4 regions of the Frankia alni ACN14a genome follow, and region 1 is predicted to be linked to each of the others. Evidence: riboswitches for the same ligand, from Rfam matches in the RefSeq annotation. Region 1 holds a riboswitch; each other region holds the start of a gene.
What was found. A riboswitch is a leader RNA that binds a small molecule or an ion and turns the genes downstream of it on or off. The one in region 1 is predicted to bind cyclic di-AMP.

Region 1 (3,202 bases):
GGCTGGGTGGAAGCGAAGGTCCGCCGATGCCGCCGGGAGGGGGGTAGCGGCATCGGCGGACCTCAGTGGCCGGATGGAACCCGAGGGCCCGCCGGCCTCCCGCTGCGGATGGGGGGGGAATCCGAGGGAAGGCCGGCGGGGTCGGGGGCCTTCCGGCCGGACGGACGTCAGATGGGGGGGAGATCTGACGTCCGTCCGGCCGGAAGGAGGCGTTGCCCGGCTGGCACGGAAGCGAGGTCGGGTCGTGGTGCCGCGGGCGATGGCAGGGCCCGCGTACTGGAGCTGGTCCCGGCTCGGCCAGGACTACGACGCCGCCCGGCTTCGGCGGGCGCGCGGACCGGGTGCAGGTGGTCCGGCGGTGTCTCGGCGTCGGTGGTGTCTCGGCGTCAACGGAGTCTCGGCGTCGGCCGCGTCGTGGAACAGCGTCCGGGGCAGCCGCGATGATGACCCGGACGGTTCGGCGATGCGCACCTTCCGCCTGCCGGGGGGAGCAGGCCCGGCGGGGCGGGCACGACGGTGTACGGACGCGCGGTGAACCGAGGCCTGACCGGCGATCTGACCGCACGCGCGACCGGAGGGGGAGGCCGCGTCGCGATCGGCTCGGGGCTGGACGGGCTTCGTCGCACTTCCAGCCGGACGAGGTGACCACCGCAGGGCCGGCGCCGCACCGCAGGGCACCGTGCGCTGGCGTGAACGCTCTTAGACGCGTCCGACGTAGTAGGAGGTGGTGTAGATCGACTGGAGCTTCACGACGCTGCCCGTGTGCGGGGCGACCCACATCTTGCCGTCGCCGGCGTAGATGCCGACGTGGTAGATGTCTCCGGGCGAGCCGAGGAAGATCAGGTCGCCGGGCTGCTTGTTGTACTGCGACACCCGGGTGGTGGCGGCAAACTGGGCGTCCGTGGTCCGCGGCAGGCTCTTGCCGAGCTGCTTGAAGACGTACTGGACGAGCCCGGAGCAGTCGAACGAGCTCGGGCCGTCGGCGCCGTAGACGTACGGCTTGCCCGCCTGCAGGGAGGCCAGGTAGACGGCCTTCGCGCCGATCGAGCTGGACGGCACCGGCACGGACACCTGGGGGGAACCGACGGAGACGCCGCCGGAGAGGCTGCCCAGGCGGGCCGAGACACCGGCGAGCGGGGCCCGCTGCGGGCGCACGTTCAGGGTCGCGTCGTTGACCGAGTGGGCGGACTGCAGGGCGTCGGTGCCATCGAAGATCGCCGTGACGTTCGTCGTGGTGAGCACCCGCGCCGTGTAGGACGCGTAGCCCTGCGCGTTCGTCTGGAGGTGCTTGAAGGTGGCCCACCCGGTGGGGAGCTTCACCTGCACCTTGACGAGCTGGTTCGCCAGCGGCTCGTGGGTGGCCTCGTTGTACAGCGAGAAGCCGATGTCGACCGGCTCGTCCGCGTTCACGGTCACGTCGGGGTTCGTCACCCGCAGGCCGACCTGGACCTTGCCGGCCAGGGGCGGGGCGTCGAGCCCGTTCGCCGCACCGAGAGTGAGTCCCGAGGAGCTGTGCTCGCTGACCGCCGCCGCGGCGATGCTGCCACCCAGGGCGGCACGCGAGCCGATCTGCGCGGCGAGGGTGATCGGGGCGGTGTTCGGCGACTCTTCCAACGCCGTGTCGGCGTGGACGTCGGTGGCGCAGCCGGCCAGGGCCACTCCGGAGACAGCGACAGTCCCGGTGGTCATCGCGGCGAAGGCACGAGCACGGGCCCGGCTACGGGCGACCGGCGGCACGGTCTGGGCGCGGTGACGGCCGCGACCGGCGACGCGCGAATCTTCGTCGAGCTGCACGCTTTGCGCGGACAACGGTGTATTCCTTCCCGTACGCCTGCGAAGTGAGCTGTCGGGTTCGGGCTGGGCTGCCCGGTCCGAGGCGTGGCCTTCACGCACATCGGACTTGACCCCGAGACCAGCACCGCGGGTCGGTGCCGGCCGATGGAGGTGGGTCCCCCGCTCCTGCCCCAGATGACGACTCGGAGGGGACACCGTGGCCGGGGGCAGGATTCGGCGTTCGGCCCGGTGTTGTCGTGACGTCGGCGTGAGACTAGTCCACTTTGACGGGGTGGGTAAACACTAGTCCTTCCCAACTACAGCGAGTGTGCACCGAAGTGCCCCTGGACGGGACGCTCGGTCCGGCCCGTGCCGGCGGCCGCCACGGCCGCCCGATCGGCCAGGGAAACCGGGTATGGCCTGGGGTTCCGCCCTCGTCGAGAGGGTCGGTACGGACGGCTCGTGCGACGCCGACAAAGGCCCGGGCCCACCCCGGTCACTTCGGTCGAGCACCACGTACTCACGTCAGGTAGTCGAGCGGGCGGGGGTACCGGTATCCCCGGTCGGCCGCGGGCTCATCGGGCCCGGCCGCGCCGGGTCAGGAATCCGGCCGCGTCGAGCACCTGGAGTTCGACGGCGAGCTCGTGCACCTCGCGGGGCAGGGAACGGTGGTGGGCCAGGGCGGCCACGGCGGCGCGGGCATGGTCGGCGAGCTCGTCCAGGGCGTGCTGGCGCTGGCGCATGCGGGCCCGCTCCTCCTGGATCGTGCGAACGGTGTCCTCCTGCCAGCGCCGGGTCCGGATGAGGTGCTCGCTGGCGTCGGCGGCCTGGCGCTCGGCGTCCTCGAGCCGGTTCAGCAGCGCGTCGAGGGCTTCGAGTCGCCCGGCGAGCTCGGCGATCAGGTCGCCCCGCTCGGGCAGGATGGCGGTCTCTCGCCGCTGGGGGTCAGACGAGGGCATGTACTCCCCTGACGGGTGGGGGATCGGGGAACCGCTCCGAGCGGTGGGCACGAGACCCGGTTGCTCCGACACGGTTGGTAACGGTAACCGACGGGGAGGGCCGGGTGTAACCCATCGTACGGATACGTCACGGCAGTCAACTGATAGCGAAAATGAGCTATGGACCGGCTACCCTTGCCAGGTTTTCGAGTGCATAGCACGCCCTGTGTTGTTTGTGGACTCTTTCGCCCGATTCGGGGCCCCCTGTCGCCCAACGGATCGGCGTCGTCGGGGTAGGAGTGGCCGGCCGCCCCGTTCGGGTCGTCCTGACGGCCAGGGCGCGACGGCCGGCCGGGCGCCGGCCGACCCCGCAACTTCTGTGACGTTGAGTAGCGGCAGGGCTGGTGGCGGGGGAAACGCGGCGGCCGTCGGCGGCGTCAGAGCCAGCCGTTGCGTTTGAACGCCCGGTACAGAAACAGGCAGGCCGTCGC
Region 2 (3,202 bases), 2.9 Mb from region 1:
AGGGACAGCGTCCTCGCCCTTGGGGAGGCGCGCGAACCGGGACTGCCGTTCGTTCTGCTCGGTTCCGACAGCGGCGCCCTGCGTGCGCTGGTCGGCGCCGCGTCGCCCGCCGTTCGCCCGGACGCGCTCATCCTGGTGGACCTGCCGCTGCTGCACCGCGCGGTCGCCGGCGAGCCTCCGGACCAGCCGATCCCACGGTCGCTTCCGGACCTGCCCATCCTGCTGCTGCATGGCGAGGACGACCGGGTGACTCCGTTTCCGCTCGTTCGCATGGCGACGCGGACCGCCCGGGGCGCCCGGCTCGCCTCCCTGCCCGGTGGCCGGGGCGTGTTGCGCGGCCCGGGCCGCCGCGCCGCCGGCGCGCACATCCTGCTCTTCCTGGAGAGCCTGCGAACGCGGCGGCTCACCCCTGTGCCGCGCTCCGCCTCGCCAGCCTGACCACATCGCACCCCGCGGCTCCTACTCGCCGGGCGCGACGCGCTGGTTCCCTCGTCGCCCGGCGGGCCCTCAGTCCCTCGACGCTGGGCGACTCTCGGAGTCTCCTCGTCGCCCTGCGACTCTCGGAGTCTCCTCGCCTGGCGACCCTCGGAGTCTCCTCGCCCCTGCGACTCGGAGTCTCCTCGTCGCCCGGAGACCTCCAGTCCCCTCGCGGGCTGCCGTTTCCGCACGCCGACGTCGTGTCGTACTTCGTTGCCCGCCGCCGTGAGCCCCGCATCCGGCGCTGTCGGCCCGGCGTCGCGTGTTCCAGCGCTGCCACCGCGATGCGCCCCCGCCCGGCGGGGTTGGCGCCGCGTGTGGTTCTTCCGATCCGCGGTCCGAGCCTCCCCCGTCGATCGGGTCTCACCGTGGACCCCGGGCAAACCGGGGCGTACGCCCGACATCCCGTGATCCTTCTCGACGTCCGAAGGTTCGGTTGATGTCCCAGTGTTGCGGTCTCGCAGCACTATGCACGCACGGTGACAGGCGCGCGCCGAAATTCGGGCAGAACTAGTACTTGTCACTACGGTACGTAGTTCGCTACGGTTGCCGGGCACTAGTTGCTCCGGGCCGACGCCGAGTTCTGCCCACGGTCCGGGGTCCCTCCAAGACAGCTTGGGCAGAAGCGGGGGAACCAGGTTCCTCCGGGCGGCCCCGTCACGGCCGCCCTCGGGGTTAAGTCGCCTCCACGGAGACGACCGGGCTTCCCGGCCCGAACCCGACAGCTAACCTCGCAGGCGTACGGGAAGGATTCGACGTTGCCTGTGTACCGGGAACGCTCGGCCGCGGTCTCGATGACCGCCCTGGCGACCTGCGCTTTCTGCGACGCGCCCTCGCCACGACGGGCGCCGTTCTCGCCCTGATTCAGTCGCGAGAACGTGCCAACGCCGGCGCTCGCCGGCCGGACCTGCGCGCACGACATCACCGGCCCACCTGACGGACCGCACGGGTCGCCGTCGGCGGGCGGCCGCGATCCCCGGACCGCCTGTAGCGGGTGGCCAGGCGTGACGCGGCCGTCGCGCTGATCGGGCCGGATCTCTCACCAATCTCGAAGCTCGCTCCCGCCTTTTCCCTTCATCTGTTGGTCGGGTGCTGTTTCGAAATCAGATAGTCCGTGCTGCCCTTATCTGATGAGTGAGAACCGCTCCCCTCCATCGAGCGGAAGTCACCACCGATTCCACACCCATGTTCGACGACACCGAAATGAGATGTCAAAGAATGGCTAAGGGAAAGCATCGGAAGCGTTCCACCCGGCATCGCGGCGCCGTCATCGCCGCCGCCGGCGTGATCGGTGCCGGAGCCAGCATGCTTGTCACCGCGAGCCCGGCGAGCGCCGCCACCGGCACCGTCTCGGACGTGACGATCGCCAGTGCGGCGGCGAATGCGGGCCTCGCCGGCTGCCGCGGCGTTCCGCTGTCCACCTGGGTGGCGGTTGCGCTCGGCGAGTCCGGCGGTAACACCTTCGCCCACGCCACGGTCGGTGAGGACTCGCGCGGACTCTGGCAGATCAACATGCGCGCACACGCCGGTTGGGTGGGCAGCCGCAACCTCTACGACCCCGCCACCAACGCCTGGGCGGCGAAGCGAGTCTGCGACAGCCAGGGCATCACGGCCTGGAGCGCGTACACCCGCGGCATGTACAGCCGGTTCCTGGGTCGTGGCCAGGCCGCGGCGGCCGCAGTCTCGGGCGGCATCAGCGTCCGCACCGTCTCCTACACCGCACCCGCAGCGCCTGCGCCGGCGTTCCCGACCGCGTATCCCTCGCTCGCCTCCGGCATCGGCTACCGGCAGGACGTCCAGCAGATTCAGCAGAAGCTGGCCAACCTCGGTTACCCGATCCAGGTCGACGGCCAGTTCGGCTACCAGACGAACCACATGGTCAAGGACTACCAGCTCAAGCATGGTCTGCTCGTGGATGGCGTGGTCGGGCCCCAGACCCGCGCCAGCCTCGGTATCTGACGGGTCGCAGGGCGTCGTGGCGCCGCCGGGTGACGCTCCCAGCCTCATCCGGCGGCGCTGGCATGTGCGGCAGCCGGGCGCCGTGGCGTCTCGCCGAGGAACCGATCCCGCCGGAGGAACCGATCCCGCCGGAGGGACTCATCCCGCCGGAGGGACTCATCCCGCCGGAGGGACTCATCCCGCCGGCGCCATCCACGTCGCTCGGCGCCCATCCCGCCGTGGGAACCCATCGCTGGGTTGAACGCCTCCCTCGCGGGACGCCTACCCGCCGTGGGTTGCATCCTGGCGCAGGACGCGCGCGGGCGGGGACACAGACCCACCGGGAGGACGCATATCGCCGGGTGAGAGGACTATCCGCCGGTCGGACGGGGTATTGCTCGCACCGGCCCGGACGGGGCCGCCGGTCCCCGGGCGAGGGTGTGCAACGGGGGCCGATCAGCGAGGATCTCCGAACCGACGAGGATCATCATGGTCGACGAGCTCGGAACCGTTGCGGGCCCGATCGCCCGCCCCGGCGTCCGGACTCCCGGCGAACCAGGTCACGGCTCCCGGTGGTCCGGCCCCGCAGTGGCGGCGCGCGGGCCCGAGGTAGGTGTCGTGTTCGCGGTGCTGGGCCCGCTTGAGGTCTGGCGCGGGCCGGGCGAGCGCGTCCGTATCGACCAGCGCAAGAAGCGCGCTCTGCTGCTCACGCTGCTGCTACACGCTGGACGGTGGACCTCGGTGGAGGAGATGCGCCTGGCGCTCTGGCAGGACGACGCGCCCAGGT
Region 3 (3,202 bases), 1.1 Mb from region 1:
GTCGAGGAGGATCGCGCCGAGCTGCGGTACGAGGACGGCATGTACGTCGCCCATCAGCGCCGGCTCGTGCTCAACACCGGCGTCGAACCGGTGACCCGCTACCTGATGCGCATCTCCGTCGACCGCTTTCCCGGAGATCAGGAACGCGCCGCCCGGCTCTACCGCAGCAATCCGCTGCGCTGGGAGGAACTGCAGCTCAGCGCGCACTGCGGCGACGAGCGCATGTCCTGGCAGGTCAAGACCGACTGGGATGCGCTGAAGGAGGTCTGGCTGCTGTTCGAGAACAATCGTGGCCGATTCCCCCTCTACCCGGGCGAATCAGCCTGGATCGAGTACAGCTACCGGGTCGGCGAGGAGAAGTGGGGCCCGTGGTTCCAGCGGGCCGTCCGGGTACCGACCAGCTTCCTGTCGGTCGTGCTGGACTTCCCCGCCGAGGTCGATCCCGTGGTCTGGGGCATGGAGACGTCGATGACCGCGGACGCCTTCCCGTTCCGCACGGCGATCGCCCGCACGGATGATGCCAAGAGGCGCGTTTTCACCTGGTCCACGAACAATCCTCCGCTGCACGCCAGATATCGCCTGGAATGGAACTTCCGGGCGGTCGCGTCGAGCCGGGATCCCGCCGACCGAACCGTGGCCCGGCCCAGCGGGCAGATGGCCGCGGCGGGCATCGTCCAGGTCGGCGATCCCTCCCTGCACCAGCCGGCTCGGTCGTTCGAGCTGCCCGTCGAGGCCGAGGACGCCCGCCGCGTCGTCGCCGAGCTCTCCTCGGCCATGGAGCGGGTGTCCGCTCTGCACACGTTCGGGAAGGGGATGGGCATCGCCGCGCCCCAGATCGGGATCAACCGAGCGGCGGCCATCGTGCGGTCCGCGGACGGCGACATCCTCACCCTGCTCAACCCGCGCGTCATCGAGTCCGTCCCCGAGAGCGACGAGCAGTACGAGGGGTGCCTGAGCTTCTTCGACGTCCGCGGCATCGTCCCGCGGTCCCTGGAGCTGCACGTGGAGCACACCGACACCTCGGGCCGCCGCCACATCACGGTGTACCGGCAGGGCCTCGCCCGCCTGGTCGCCCACGAGATCGATCACCTGCACGGGCGCCTCTACACCGACCGGATGCGCCCCGGGGTCGTCCCCATCCCGGTCGAGCAGTACCGCGGCACCGGCTCGTCCTGGACCTACAACCCCTGAGCTCCGCCACCACCCGACCGGTCGGTCTCGCCCCGTCCGACCGCGCCGCCCGACCGCGCCGTCCGGCCGAGCCCCGGTCACCGACATCACCGGGCCGCCCGACCGACACATCCCCTTTCGACAGGACTACTCGCGGCGTGCCGTATAGTTCGGAAAAGCGCGGAAGAGCCGCTCCGCGCGAGGGCGGCGGTGGAATTTTTCTCGACTCCGTTAACGGCTGCGCCGACGCGGGTAGAGAACGCCCCCGGCCACGCCCGGGAGAGAACCGGCCACGGACCGCGAAGGGTTTGTGGTCAGCGTGGCCGACCAACCGCAATCCAGGCATTCCGCGGGGCCACGAAGGCCGTTAGAATCGGGCGCGCACGCGGGCGCGAAACCGCAGAACCGAGATCATTCAAAGACGATAGAACGCACTGTGGCTATCGTCACGTACCCTTGATTTCCCGGGGTCACGCTCAGCTATGTTCGTCGCCATGCCGTCAACTGATGGCAGACGTCGGGTGGCACGCCGAACCCTGCCCCCACCCGATGAGAATCAAACCTGCGGCAGGGACGGGGGAACCAATTCCGGGCGCCGAAGTCGGGCGTCCTAGGGGTGAAGCCGAGAACCGCGGCCGGGCATTCCCAGCCCGAACCCGACAGCTCACCTCGCAGGCGTGGGGAAGGGCAACTCAATGTCCAACGCTCGTTCGCTCGGTCGGGGCCTCAACCGGATCAAGCTCGGCACCCGGGCCGCAGTCATCGCCACCACTCTCGCCGCCTCCGTCGGCGGCGGCCTCGCGCTGTCCCAGCCGGCCAGCGCGGGGACCAACGCCGACCACTTCCTGCGCGCCGTGATCCCCTGCGAATCCGGCGGTAACCCGCACGCGGTCAACTCCATCGGAGCTGGCGGCCTGTTCCAGTTCCTGCCCAGCACCTGGCACGGTCTGGGCGGCCGTGGTCTGCCCCAGAACGCCAGCGTCGGGGAGCAGTGGCAGCGCGCGCGGCAGCTCTACGCGCAGGCCGGCACCAGCCCCTGGTACGCGTCGAAGCCCTGCTGGGGTCACCGGATCTGAGGCCCCGACACACCGCGCCGACATCCGCACTCGGCCGACTCTGATCCGCACATGATCGATCGGATCGTGCTCGACAGATCGTGAGCCGTGGCCGGCGCGAGGCGACGCGACCCAGCACGGGTCAGGAGCCCCGTCCCCCGAGCGGGGGCGGGGCTCCGTCACCACCCGAACCAGGCACCAGCCACCAGCTACCGGCCACCAGCTATGGCCGCCGCCCGAGCGGCACCTTCGCGGGCGGCCAGCGCAGCTCCATGCAGAGCTGCCCGTCGTCGACGTCGACGATCATGTCGATGGCCCGACCCGACGGCGCCGGCGGCAACTGGCCCGCCGGCCAGGAACACGACAGAAACAGGCTGGCCGTACGTGCCTGCGCAGTGACGGTGAGCAGGACCCGGCGGCTCGGCATCACCCGCAGCGCATGGTGCACCTGCTCGACGAACTCGCCGCGCACCGAGGCGGGAAGCTGGTCGAGACCACCGGAGATCTGGCTGGACACGACCGTGCCGTGCCGTTCGGCGGCATCGATGGCCTCCCCGAGCGCGCTGTGCACGGCGTCGTCGTCGAACAGCAGCCGCCGCACGGCGACCGCCCGCCGGGCACATTCCGAGCGCACGGCGTCGGCCTGCGGATCGAGCCGGCCCGCCGCGACGCCGGCCAGCAACGGCGCCACGTCCCGTTCGACGGCCCGCAGCAGCACGCTGCGACGCTCGCGCACCCGGTCCCGGTTCTCGGCGCGTCGGACCAGTTCTCGCTCGCAGTGACTGGCCCAGGCGCGGACATCGGCCGTGCTCCACAGCAACGGACCGACCATGACCAGGCAGATCTGCATGATCCACAGGTAGTAGAGCTGCATGAGCAGGTGGGACAGCGCGAACGGGTCCCGTGGGTTGGTCAGCAGGCTCACCGCGATCATGGCGGCGCCCACGGTGACCGAAGCGAGCACCCAGCGCCACACC
Region 4 (3,202 bases), 950 kb from region 1:
ACGACCTCGTCGACCTCGATCCGTCGCCGGTTGTAGACCTTCGCCAGGACCTGGTTCTTCTCCCGCAGCGCGAGTTCGAGCTTCTTGCGGAAGATGCCCGGGTCGAGCAGGTCCTGGACCCGGATGCCGGTGCGGGCGACCTTGTCGCCGTAGGTCGGGCCGATGCCGCGGCCGGTGGTGCCGATCCGGGCCTTGCCCAGGTAGCGCTCGGTCACCCGGTCCAGCGCCCGGTGATGCGGCATGATCAGATGGGCGTTCGCGCTGATCAGCAGGCGCGAGACGTCGATGCCCCGGGCGGCGAGCCCGTCCATCTCGGTGAGCAGGACACCGGGGTCGATCACAACCCCGTTGCCGATCACCGGCACGCAGTCGGCCCGCAGGATGCCGCTGGGGATCAGGTGGAGGGCGTAGCGCTCCTCCCCGATGACCACCGTGTGGCCAGCGTTGTTGCCGCCCTGGTACCGGACGACGTAGTCGACGGCGCCGCCCAGAAGGTCGGTCGCCTTTCCTTTTCCCTCGTCGCCCCACTGGGCGCCGATGAGGACGAGAGCGGGCACCGGGCGAGGTTACTAGGGATGGCACTCGCGCGTGGCCGGTCGGCCGATGCCGCGACCAACCGGCGCCGAGGACTCACGATCCGTCGAAGCCGAGTTCCCGTGCGGCGGCGGGATCGCTGTCGGTGAGGAAGTTCTGACAGCGGGTGGCCTCTTCGGTCTCCCCGATGGCCGCCGCGGCGCGTCCGAGCGCGGCCAGGGAACGCAGGAAACCGCGGTTCGGCTCGTGCGACCAGGGAACCGGCCCGGTGCCCCGCCAGCCGGCGCGGCGCAGCGCGTCAAGTCCGCGGTGGTAGCCGGTGCGGGCGTAGGCGTACGCCTCGACGGGCCGGTCGCCGGCCAGCGCGAGTTCGGCGAGGGCGGCCCACGGGGCACTGAGCGCGGGCGAGGCGGCGGCCACGGCCGCCGGCGACTCCCCCGCGGCCAGCGCGTCGGTGGCGATGGCGTCGGAGGGCAGCAGCGTCGGCGGCGGGCCCGAGAGCAGGTTGCGGCCCGGGTCGGACGGCGTCGTCATGGATGCATCCTGCCGCACGGCTGTGGCGACCTGCCGTGCGGGTGGTGCGACCTGCCGTGCGGGTGAGGTGACCGGCCGTGTGCGGGTGGTGCGCAGCCGCGGCGGGTCACGACCGGACGGTGACGTTCCACAGGTTCTGGCCGACGGCGCCGGGCTGGCCGTCGCTGACCCGGGTCAGGTAGCCGTAGAGGGCGGCGATGCCCTGCGACTGCGGACCGAACTTTCCGTCGACGGTGAGCAGGAAGCTCTTGTTGCGCATCGCGGCCTGCCAGACGAACGCGTCCGGGCGGACGTCGTTGCCGTAACCGGCGTTGAGGACGGTGCCCTTGTAGGAGTTGTCACCCATCTCCTGGCGAGCGCGATCCAGTGTCATCGGCGGCTCGGCGGGGGCGAGGGCCTGCTCGATGACGTCACCGGAGCCGACCGCGGCCGGGCCGTTGTTCGTCAGGCCCATCTTGCGCGAGCAGGACGGCCAGGGCTGCCATCCCCGCGCGTTGTAGAGCTTGGCGGCGGCCTCGTCCTGGGTGGCGGGGGAGGCCTGGTAAGGCCGGCCGGAGTAGCCGAGGCCGTGCCAGGTCTGGTCGTCGAACTGGTAACCGCCGGAGAAGCCGTTGCCCGTGTTGGTGGCGTAGTTCCCGCCGGACTCGCACTGGCGGAGCTTGGCGAAGTCGTCGGCGGTCGCGGCGCCGGCCGGGGCCGCGGCGACCGTGCTGACCGCGAGCCCGCTGCCGACGATGGCCGTCACCGCGCCGGTGGTGCGAAGGATGCGACCCGCGGTCGAGTGGGCCTGCGGGGCCCGATGTCTACCACCACGCCGTCCTGACGGCATGTCAGTCCAATCCCGATCGCCTGCGGGGTGAGCTGTCGGGTGCGGGCTGGGATGGCCCGGCCGGTCCGCCCCTGGCCGTCGGTACTGCGTGGGAAACGTTCTCCCCACACCGGATGGCTGGGACGAGCCTGCTTAACCCCAAGGGCGTCAGAGACGCCCGGATGGTGGGTCCCCCACTCCTGCCCGTTGCGGTGCGTACTAGGACCAGCCGCTCGCACGTCGGGCAGGACTCGGCGTCCGTCCGAGCGACCTCGCCGGGTGGCGAGTGATCGGCACTCTAGCGAGAACGGTTCAGGGGGCGCAAACCGGGGTGGTTCGGAGTAACCAGGTTGGGACGCGCGAACGGCGGAGCCCGACGGTGCCGCCCGATCGGGTGGCGGGGTGTGCCGCCGGCGTCGTGGGGTACCACCACGACGGACGTCGGCGCCCGGTGCGGAGTTGGTGGCCGACCGGCCCGTTTCGGAGCGCGCAGCGGAGATCGTCCGGGCGTCCGGGCGGGCCGGTCGGGGCGAGTCGGTGAGCTCCCCTGGCCGGTGTCACCGGGGTGGGAAGGTCGTCCGGGTGGCGTGACGCGCGTCCCCGCGTCCCGGGCCGGATGGACTACGTGCGGACGGTGCCGTTCGGCGGCGCGGCGATCGGCCGGATGGCTACCGCGCGTGATGCGGCGCTCAGCCGAAGGTGGCGTGCCAGGTCGCCGGGCCGACGATGCCGTCGACGGCCAGACCGTGGCTTCCCTGGAAGGAGCGGGCGGCGGCGGCCGAACGTGGCCCGAAGTGGCCGTCCACCGCGATCGGGTAGCCGAGCTGGCTCATCCGGGTCTGCCAGGCGCGCACGTCGGCCCGGTCCTGCCCGACCAGCGCGGCCGTGAGGTTGCGGGTGAAGTTCGGGGTGGTGGAGGCGGCGGGACGAGCGGTCAGCGGGGCCCGCGTCGCCGAGCGCGACGCCTGCGCCGCGCCGCTGGCCGACGAGCCGCCCGCGAGCTGGTCGGCGCCCATGCCGCGACCGCAGACCGGCCACTGGCCGAAGCCGGAGCGCTGGGCGAGGCGGAGGGCGGCCTCGTCCTGGACCGCCGGGGCCGCCTCGTGTGGCAGACCGGAGTAGCCGAGACTGTGCCAGGTGCTGGCCGAGAACTGGAAGGCGCCGTAGTAGCCGTTTCCGGTGTTGGTCGTGTAATCACCGCCGGACTCGCACTGCCGCAGACCCGCCCAGGTGCTGGCCGCCTCGGCCGGCTGGCTGACGGCAAGAGTGCCGCCGACCGCCGCCGCGAGAACCGGAGCAACCATGAGGGCCCGCGCCCGGATGCGG

Region 2: linked by a shared signal. The riboswitch ahead of FRAAL_RS21490 (peptidoglycan-binding protein) and the one ahead of FRAAL_RS02805 (C40 family peptidase) in region 1 are both predicted to bind cyclic di-AMP.
Region 3: linked by a shared signal. The riboswitch ahead of FRAAL_RS28405 (transglycosylase family protein) and the one ahead of FRAAL_RS02805 (C40 family peptidase) in region 1 are both predicted to bind cyclic di-AMP.
Region 4: linked by a shared signal. The riboswitch ahead of FRAAL_RS29060 (transglycosylase family protein) and the one ahead of FRAAL_RS02805 (C40 family peptidase) in region 1 are both predicted to bind cyclic di-AMP.

Annotation. Positions count from the first base shown of each region.
Region 1 is NC_008278.1:704,591-707,792, forward strand. Features, by position in the region: gene FRAAL_RS02805 (C40 family peptidase) at 700-1,809, opposite strand; cyclic di-AMP (ydaO/yuaA leader) riboswitch at 1,815-1,992, opposite strand; gene FRAAL_RS02810 (hypothetical protein) at 2,349-2,732, opposite strand; gene corA (magnesium/cobalt transporter CorA) at 3,149-3,202, opposite strand, start outside.
Region 2 is NC_008278.1:5,335,561-5,338,762, reverse strand. Features, by position in the region: gene FRAAL_RS21495 (alpha/beta hydrolase) at 1-438, shown strand, start outside; cyclic di-AMP (ydaO/yuaA leader) riboswitch at 1,080-1,231, shown strand; gene FRAAL_RS21490 (peptidoglycan-binding protein) at 1,696-2,436, shown strand; gene FRAAL_RS21485 (AfsR/SARP family transcriptional regulator) at 3,034-3,202, shown strand, end outside.
Region 3 is NC_008278.1:7,085,945-7,089,146, forward strand. Features, by position in the region: gene FRAAL_RS28400 (peptide deformylase) at 1-1,191, shown strand, start outside; cyclic di-AMP (ydaO/yuaA leader) riboswitch at 1,688-1,863, shown strand; gene FRAAL_RS28405 (transglycosylase family protein) at 1,866-2,246, shown strand; gene FRAAL_RS28410 (hypothetical protein) at 2,449-3,202, opposite strand, start outside.
Region 4 is NC_008278.1:7,255,069-7,258,270, reverse strand. Features, by position in the region: gene FRAAL_RS29070 (adenylosuccinate synthase) at 1-557, opposite strand, end outside; gene FRAAL_RS29065 (DUF3151 domain-containing protein) at 631-1,068, opposite strand; gene FRAAL_RS29060 (transglycosylase family protein) at 1,175-1,897, opposite strand; cyclic di-AMP (ydaO/yuaA leader) riboswitch at 1,900-2,101, opposite strand; gene FRAAL_RS29055 (transglycosylase family protein) at 2,566-3,202, opposite strand, start outside.